DNA from 3 places in the Pseudarthrobacter sp. PvP004 genome. Region 3 is predicted to be linked to each of the others. Evidence: riboswitches for the same ligand, from Rfam matches in the RefSeq annotation. Region 3 holds a riboswitch; each other region holds the start of a gene.
The links. Region 3 has a riboswitch for S-adenosylmethionine ahead of J3A64_RS12970 (hypothetical protein). Riboswitches for the same ligand answer to the same signal wherever they lie in the genome.
Positions count from the first base shown of each region.

Region 1 (2,311 bases), 1.7 Mb from region 3:
TCTCCTGCATCGGGTTGGACGGCGACTCGAAGAACACCGCGGTGGTGGGTTCGGAGAGGGCTTCACGCCACTGCTCCAGATCCGGGCCGTCCACGAATACCGTCTCCACGCCCCAGCGCGGCAGGATCTCATTGAGGATCACGAAGCAGGAGCCAAACAGGGAGCGGGCGGCAACCACGCGGTCGCCGGCAGCCAGCAGGGCACCCAAAGCGGTGAAGACAGCGGACATGCCGGACGCCGTCGCAAAGCACGCTTCGGTTCCTTCAAGCAGCCGCAGCCGCTCCTGGAACGTGGCCACGGAGGGGTTGCCGTAGCGGGAGTAGACGAAGCGTTCGTCCTCACCGGTGAAGGCTCGCTCTGCGGCGGCTGCGGACTCGTAAACGAACCCGGAGTTCAGGAAAACGGGCTCGGACGTTTCCTGGAAATTGGTACGGTCAAGGCCACCGCGGACGGCTTGGGTGTCAGGGCTCCAGCCAGCGGCGTCGGGATTGAAAGTCACTTACTCGGTCCCCAAATTCGTCGGCAGGCCACGGTTCTTCCACCCGTTAACGGTGCGTTCGCCGTAGCGGTCCGGTTCGCCTTCAAAGCCCTCAAGGACGTTGTAGGCAGTGAAGCCGGCCTGGGTTGCGGCGATTGCGGCCGAGATGGAGCGCTGGCCGGAACGGCACAGGAACACCAGCTCAACGCCGTCGTCTTCGGGTGCCTGCTGCTGCAGATCCTCGATGAAACGGGAGTTGGGAATGCCGCCGGCCAAATTCCACTGGATGAACAGGGGGTCGTTCTCGGTGGCTTTGGTATCGGGGATGCCGATGTGGGCCCATTCGCCCTCGGTGCGGACGTCCACCAGGATGGCGCCCTCTTGAAGCTTGGCCCACGCGTCCTGCGGGGTCAGATCACCTGCGTAGCTCATGCGTGGCCCTCAAATGCTGCTTCGTCGTCGTAGTTTTCCAGCTGATCGACGGCGTTGGCTACCGCAGCATCCGCACTGGCGATCGCGGCAGGGAGGACAACGGCTTGGGCAACGATCACGTCGGTGCCGTTGAACGTGGCGGCCGGGCTGCCATGGAGCACGTAACCTTCTGCGAGCGAGTTGTGGATGCGCTCGCAAAAATCACGGGTATCCGGGCCTGTAATCAGGCGGTAGGAGAGTTTTTCTTCAGTGGGTTCAGGCATTGCTGGTGCTCCTCAGTCACGCTTGCAGTACGAGTTGTCGATACGCCGAGTAGTCACCTGAGGCACCCCGCCGGAGAGAGGGTTGCCGACCAGCAAGTCAGGGCTTTGCGCTGGTGCTCATTACTCAAGAAAAACGTAACATCCACGGGCATCGGGCCGCACTTGCGGGCTGTTGCGGGGCCGTCATGTTGCGTAATCGGCGGCTCATCCCTTATTCGTTTTTCAGCGCACGCACTGCCGCGCCCACCGTTGGGAAGAAGTGGTCGGGCGTAAAGCGGGCCGCTGTGCCCAAATGGATCAACTTGTCTTTCACAGGTCCCTTCAGTTCGGCGAACACCAGGTCCACGCCTTTGCTTGCCAGCCATTCATCCAAAGTGACGAGGTCGTCCAGCGCCGTAGTGTCGATCCCGGTGATGGGCTCCGCGGCGAGGATGACGTGGGTAATGGCATCTGTTGTCTCATCCGGTGCCTCGTCAAGTTGCTCCCGGACAAAGGCCGCCAGTACCTGCCCATTACCGAAGAACAGCGGCGCATCGAAGCGGAGGATGAGAAGTCCCGGGATGCGTTCACCATCGGGGTGCCGCTCAAGGTCGTGATAGCCAGGGAGCCCTTCTTCAGCACCGAGTTCTGTCCGGTACGGATCCCAGGCCCTCCGCACGAAGTCCAAAAGCGCCAACGCAATGGCCACCACGATTCCCTGCAGTACCCCAACGGTGAGGACGCCCAGGAACGCGGCCAGCATCACCACAGATTCGCTGCGGCTCAGGCTGAGGAGCCGCTTCACGCCGGCCGGGTCCGCGAGGGCAATGGCTGCGGCGATGACGACGGCGGCCAACGTTGCGGAGGGCAGGTACTCGGTCACTCCGGGAGCCAGCAGCATGAAGGCCAGCACCAGCACGGAACCCACCACGCCGGTCATCTGGGATTTGGCACCAGCATCCACGGCCACCGGGGTTCTGGAGGTACTGCCGGAGATCGGGAATCCGCCCAGCAGTCCGGTGGCCGCGTTGGCTGCCCCGAGCGCCGCCATTTCCCTGTTTCCCGAGACCTTCTTCCCTTCCTTGGCCGCCAATGTTTGGGATAGGACGCCGGTGTCCGCGAAGGCCATGAGGGCGATCCCTGCCGCAGCGGGAAGCAG
Region 1 covers NZ_JAGINL010000001.1:4,603,098-4,605,408, forward strand. Annotated here, with positions in the region: gene J3A64_RS21015 (O-succinylhomoserine sulfhydrylase) at 1-499, opposite strand, end outside; gene J3A64_RS21020 (rhodanese-like domain-containing protein) at 500-910, opposite strand; gene J3A64_RS21025 (DUF1737 domain-containing protein) at 907-1,173, opposite strand; SAM riboswitch class IV at 1,187-1,298, opposite strand; gene J3A64_RS21030 (SulP family inorganic anion transporter) at 1,385-2,311, opposite strand, start outside.
Region 1: another riboswitch for S-adenosylmethionine. It lies ahead of J3A64_RS21025 (DUF1737 domain-containing protein); the one in region 3 lies ahead of J3A64_RS12970 (hypothetical protein).

Region 2 (2,311 bases), 2.1 Mb from region 3:
GCGCGGCTGGCCTCCCTGCGCCGCTTGCTGGGTGCAGACCCACGACTCGAAGCGAAAGAGACCAAGGAACTGGGCACCGTCAACTGATCGTTACCGGCTTCACGTCCCCAATGAGGCGAACGATTCAGGATAGTTTGGTGGCATGACCCATCCCGTTTCCACGTACAACGATGACCTGCGCCTTGCCCATGTCCTCGCTGACTCAGTCGATGCCCAGACCATGGATCGCTTCAAAGCGCTGGACCTCAAGATCGAAACCAAGCCCGACCTCACGCCTGTCACTGACGCTGACAAGGCCGCTGAGGAAGCAATCCGCGGTCAGCTGTCCCGCTCGCGCCCACGTGATGCGGTCCTGGGCGAGGAGTTCGGCAGCAGCGGCCACGGCTCGCGCCGCTGGATCATCGACCCCATCGACGGAACCAAGAACTTCGTCCGGGGTGTTCCGGTGTGGGCAACGTTGATCGCCCTCGTGGACGAAGGCGAACCCGTCGTGGGCGTCGTGAGCGCCCCCGCGTTGGGCAAACGCTGGTGGGCTGCCAAGGACATGGGTGCCTACATGGGGCGGTCCCTCGCCTCGGCCACTCGCCTCAAAGTTTCCAACGTCTCCAGCCTGGCAGACGCCTCCATGTCCTACTCAAGCCTTTCGGGCTGGAAGGAAAGGGGCAACCTTGACGAGTTCCTGGACCTCACCGAAGACGTCTGGCGCACGCGTGCCTATGGTGACTTCTGGTCGTACTGTCTCGTGGCCGAGGGCGCAGTGGACATCGCCTGCGAGCCTGAGCTGAACCTTTATGACATGGCAGCACTCGTCCCCATCGTCACTGAGGCCGGCGGCCGTTTCACGTCCCTGGAAGGCGAAGACGGTCCTTTCGGCGGCAATGCACTGGCTACCAACTCGATCCTTCACTCCGAGGTCCTCAAGCGGCTCAACCCCGGCCTGGACGACCTTCTCTAAACTTTTCATCGCCTTGTCTAACCAGTAGGCGACGGAATTTTCGACGGCGGCAGCCCCCTTTTGGGGGTCTCCGCCGTTTTTTATTCGACGAAGCAGGCATTTTGCCTTCCGCGTAACAAAAGGCTTAACAATCGGCAGCGGCTTTGGATGGGCCCCCGGACGTGCTCTAGCCTTTTTACAGGTCACGAGTGCCAGCGCTAAACCCCGGTTTGCTGGCCGGCAACCCTCCATTCGCGGTGGGGTGCCCCGGGTGACGACCCGGCCGGTCCGGAACGGATGCGGCAAGCGCGGATCCCCTCCGGGGGTCCCTCTTGAGTGAGGTCCCATGAGCACTGTCACGTTCGACTCAAACATCATTCCGTCCTTCGCCGCAGAAACCACAGCAGAAACAGCCCCTGCTGCACGGCCGCTGGCGGCTGTTACCGGCGCCGAGTTGCAGGCGCCCCTGATTCAGGGCGGACATGTTCGCTACGCAAACCTCGACTACGGGGCATCGGCTCCGGCGTTGACCATCGTCTCGGCGTACCTCAACGAAGTCCTTCCCTACTACGCGAGTGTCCACCGCGGCGCAGGCTACGCCTCCCAAATCAGCACGTCGGTGTACGAGAACTCCAGGAACATCGTCCGTGACTTCGTCGGTGGGCGGCCGGATGATTCTGTCATCTTCACCCGGAACACCACGGACTCCTTGAACCTGCTGGCCGGGTGCCTTCCGCAGATCGACGGCAAGCCCGCAGGCGAGGTCCTGTACCTGGATATCGAGCACCACGCCAACCTGCTTCCATGGCAGGGTGTACCGCACCGCAGCGTCGTAGCGGCCCCCACCCTGTCCGCCACACTGGACAAACTCCGCGGAGAGTTGGCCCAGGGCGGTGTCAGCCTGCTTGCGGTGACCGGAGCCTCCAACGTCACCGGCGAAATTCTTCCCATCGCAGAACTTGCTTCCCTGGCCCACGAATACGGTGCGCGGATCGTGGTGGATGCCGCCCAGCTCGCTCCGCACCGCCGGATCAATATCACCGAAGCAGACGTCGACTACATTGTCTTCTCCGGACACAAGCTCTACGCTCCCTTCGGCGCCGGCGTCGTGGTGGGCCGTCCCGACTGGCTCGACGCCGGCACTCCGCATCTGGCCGGTGGCGGCGCGGTCCGTGAAGCCCGTTTGGACTCCGTCAACTGGGCGGCCGGCCCCGCACGGCACGAGGGCGGCTCCCCCAACGTGCTGGGAGCCGCAACGCTCGCTCGCGCCACCCAGGTGCTCGCAGGCCTGGACCAGGACGCGTGGCACGCCCACGAGGCTGCCATCCGCTCGTACTTGGTGGAAGGCCTGGAGGCCATCGACGGCGTGACAGTCCA
Region 2 covers NZ_JAGINL010000001.1:770,503-772,813, reverse strand. Annotated here, with positions in the region: gene J3A64_RS03490 (ribosome small subunit-dependent GTPase A) at 1-87, shown strand, start outside; gene hisN (histidinol-phosphatase) at 143-955, shown strand; SAM riboswitch class IV at 1,136-1,249, shown strand; gene J3A64_RS03480 (aminotransferase class V-fold PLP-dependent enzyme) at 1,281-2,311, shown strand, end outside.
Region 2: another riboswitch for S-adenosylmethionine. It lies ahead of J3A64_RS03480 (aminotransferase class V-fold PLP-dependent enzyme); the one in region 3 lies ahead of J3A64_RS12970 (hypothetical protein).

Region 3 (2,311 bases):
TCCGGAGCTGGGCTCGACGAACTGTGGGATTCCTGGTGCATCTGCACTTTGTCTCCTGTGCTGGGTGGGGTAGTTGCGGCCCCATTGCACGCCCCACACTACCGCTTATCCGCGCGGATTTTTGGCTGGTATTCCTCAACTGGAATGTTCGGTGCACCGTAATTTCCTTGACCCTTGCCCGTGCCGGTGCTCAGATGGAAGGACAGGGACGGGGCCCTCCCGCCACTGGATTCTGCATTCGGGTCAACGGGCCGAATCGGCCCGGCAGAACCGGCCCACGAGACGGAGGTTGCACCATGAACACCACCGAATCACACGCCAACTACCCGGAGCGGACAACCATTGAGTCCGACCCGGCCTACGACTACGCCGAAGACCAGGAAGTGGATGAGCCCTGGGTTGAGGAAGTGGACGCCCCCGAGGACGACGAACGTGTGGTCCCCCTCGACGAAACCGAAGAATTCCGCGACGAGGATGAGGAAATCTAGGATGGATGGTCGCGGCTCAGTGTGAAGTGACGTTGGAGGCCCGCCCGCTTCCCGACGGCCGCAACAGTCACCGTCAGCGTCCTTGACGCCTCACACCAGCGCGTCGGCAGTATGGCTTTGGCCAATGCTTGCGCGATCAGCTGCGGCTCGGGATATGCGAACTTCCCTGTCCGGGCCTTTGTCGTGATGGTCACCGTGCCAAGGAAGAGGTCGACGGCGGGAATCACCGGGACCGTGGGCGTTTTCGCCGGGGTTCCTGGTGCTTCCAGGATGCTGGGTGTTTTTGGGGTGCTTGCTGCCGGGGTGGTATCGCCTTGGTACGGCAAGGGACTGCTCCTTGGGAGAGTGCTCTTGCCCGCTCGGTTGTCTCTGGTCCGGGACGGGCCGCTTCCTCATCCGAACCACCCGTGAACATGGGGTTGGTGTGTGGCCAGTCGGAGCTTGGCACCACATCTCTTGAAGCTGGGACCACCCTATCCCATGGCTGCCCGGACGACCCGTTGCGGGGCCCGTTCTGCGGCCTGCTTTGCGCACTTTGGGGTGGTCTTTGCGTGTAGAGCGGGCTTCCAAGGGTGGGGGCATGCGTTGTGGGGCCTGCTTTGCGCGCTTTGGGGTGGTCTTTGCGTGTAGAGCGGGCCTTCCAAGGGGTGGGTGTGTGTTGTGGGGCCTGGTTTGTTGTGCGGCCTGCTTTGCGCGCTTTGGGGTGGTCTTTGCGTGTAGAGCGGGCCTTCCAAGGGTGGGGGCATAACGCAACGGCGGCGCCGCCCCGAAAAGGGGAGGCGCCGCCGTCGAACTTTGTTAGTTTCTTTGTGCCTGCCTAGGAAGCCGGCGTGGTGAGCTCTTCCTCTGCCACGCGGGTGCCGGCCACACGGTCCGTCCACGCCTTCATGACGGCCGGATCGGTGGGCTTGCTCAGCAGCGAGACCACTACGTACACCGCAGCCGAGGCGATCAAACCGAAGTAGATGGGCTCGTTGGCGTAGATGCCGTCAAGAGGAACTTCGGCGTTGATCTCGAGGATGATCATGGTGCCCAGGGTTATCACTGAACCGGCCGCCATGGACCATGCTGCCGCGATGCCCGTTCCGCGCTTCCACACCAAGCCACCGATGATGGCTACCAGCAGGCCGCCCACCAGGATGTCGTAGGCGATGGTCAGAGCGGCCACAACGTCCTTGGTGGAGATGGCGATGATGATGGCTACGATTCCCAGTCCGAGGACCCAGTAGCGGTTGGCCTTGACGTCGTGCTCAGGGTTGTCGGAGTCGGACGTGTCCACCTTCTTGCCGAACCAGCTGGCAACGAAGGGCATGACGTCGGCGCGGGCAACGGTGGCGGCAGCGATCAGTGCGCCGGAAGCCGTGGACATCATGGCGGCGACAGCTGCAGCGAGTACCAGGCCGCCGATGCCGATGGGCAGGAGGCGGGTAGCCACTTCGGCATAGACGTCATCCTTGGCAGCGATCTCCACACCGGAGAGGGCCACGCTGGCAGCCATGCCGATCAGGGCACCGGCGAAGCCGTAAAGGATGCAGTAGACGCCAGCGGTAGCACCGCCCCAACGGGCAACCGTGGGGGTCTTGGCGGTGAAGACGCGCTGCCAGATGTCCTGGCCGATCAGGAGGCCGAGTGTGTAAACGACGAAGTAGGTGATGATCGTCTGAAGGCCGATGCCACCGATGTCGAAGAAGCTCTCATCGACGCGGGCGCGGATGCCGTCGAGGCCACCAGCAGCGTTCAGTGCGAAGGGGAGCATGAGGAAGAAGATTCCCACCGTCTTGATGACGAACTGGACCTGGTCGGCCAAAGTGATGGACCACATG
Region 3 covers NZ_JAGINL010000001.1:2,897,439-2,899,749, reverse strand. Annotated here, with positions in the region: gene J3A64_RS12980 (VIT1/CCC1 transporter family protein) at 1-41, opposite strand, end outside; gene J3A64_RS12975 (hypothetical protein) at 297-488, shown strand; gene J3A64_RS12970 (hypothetical protein) at 485-814, opposite strand; SAM riboswitch class IV at 831-950, opposite strand; gene J3A64_RS12965 (sodium:solute symporter) at 1,306-2,311, opposite strand, start outside.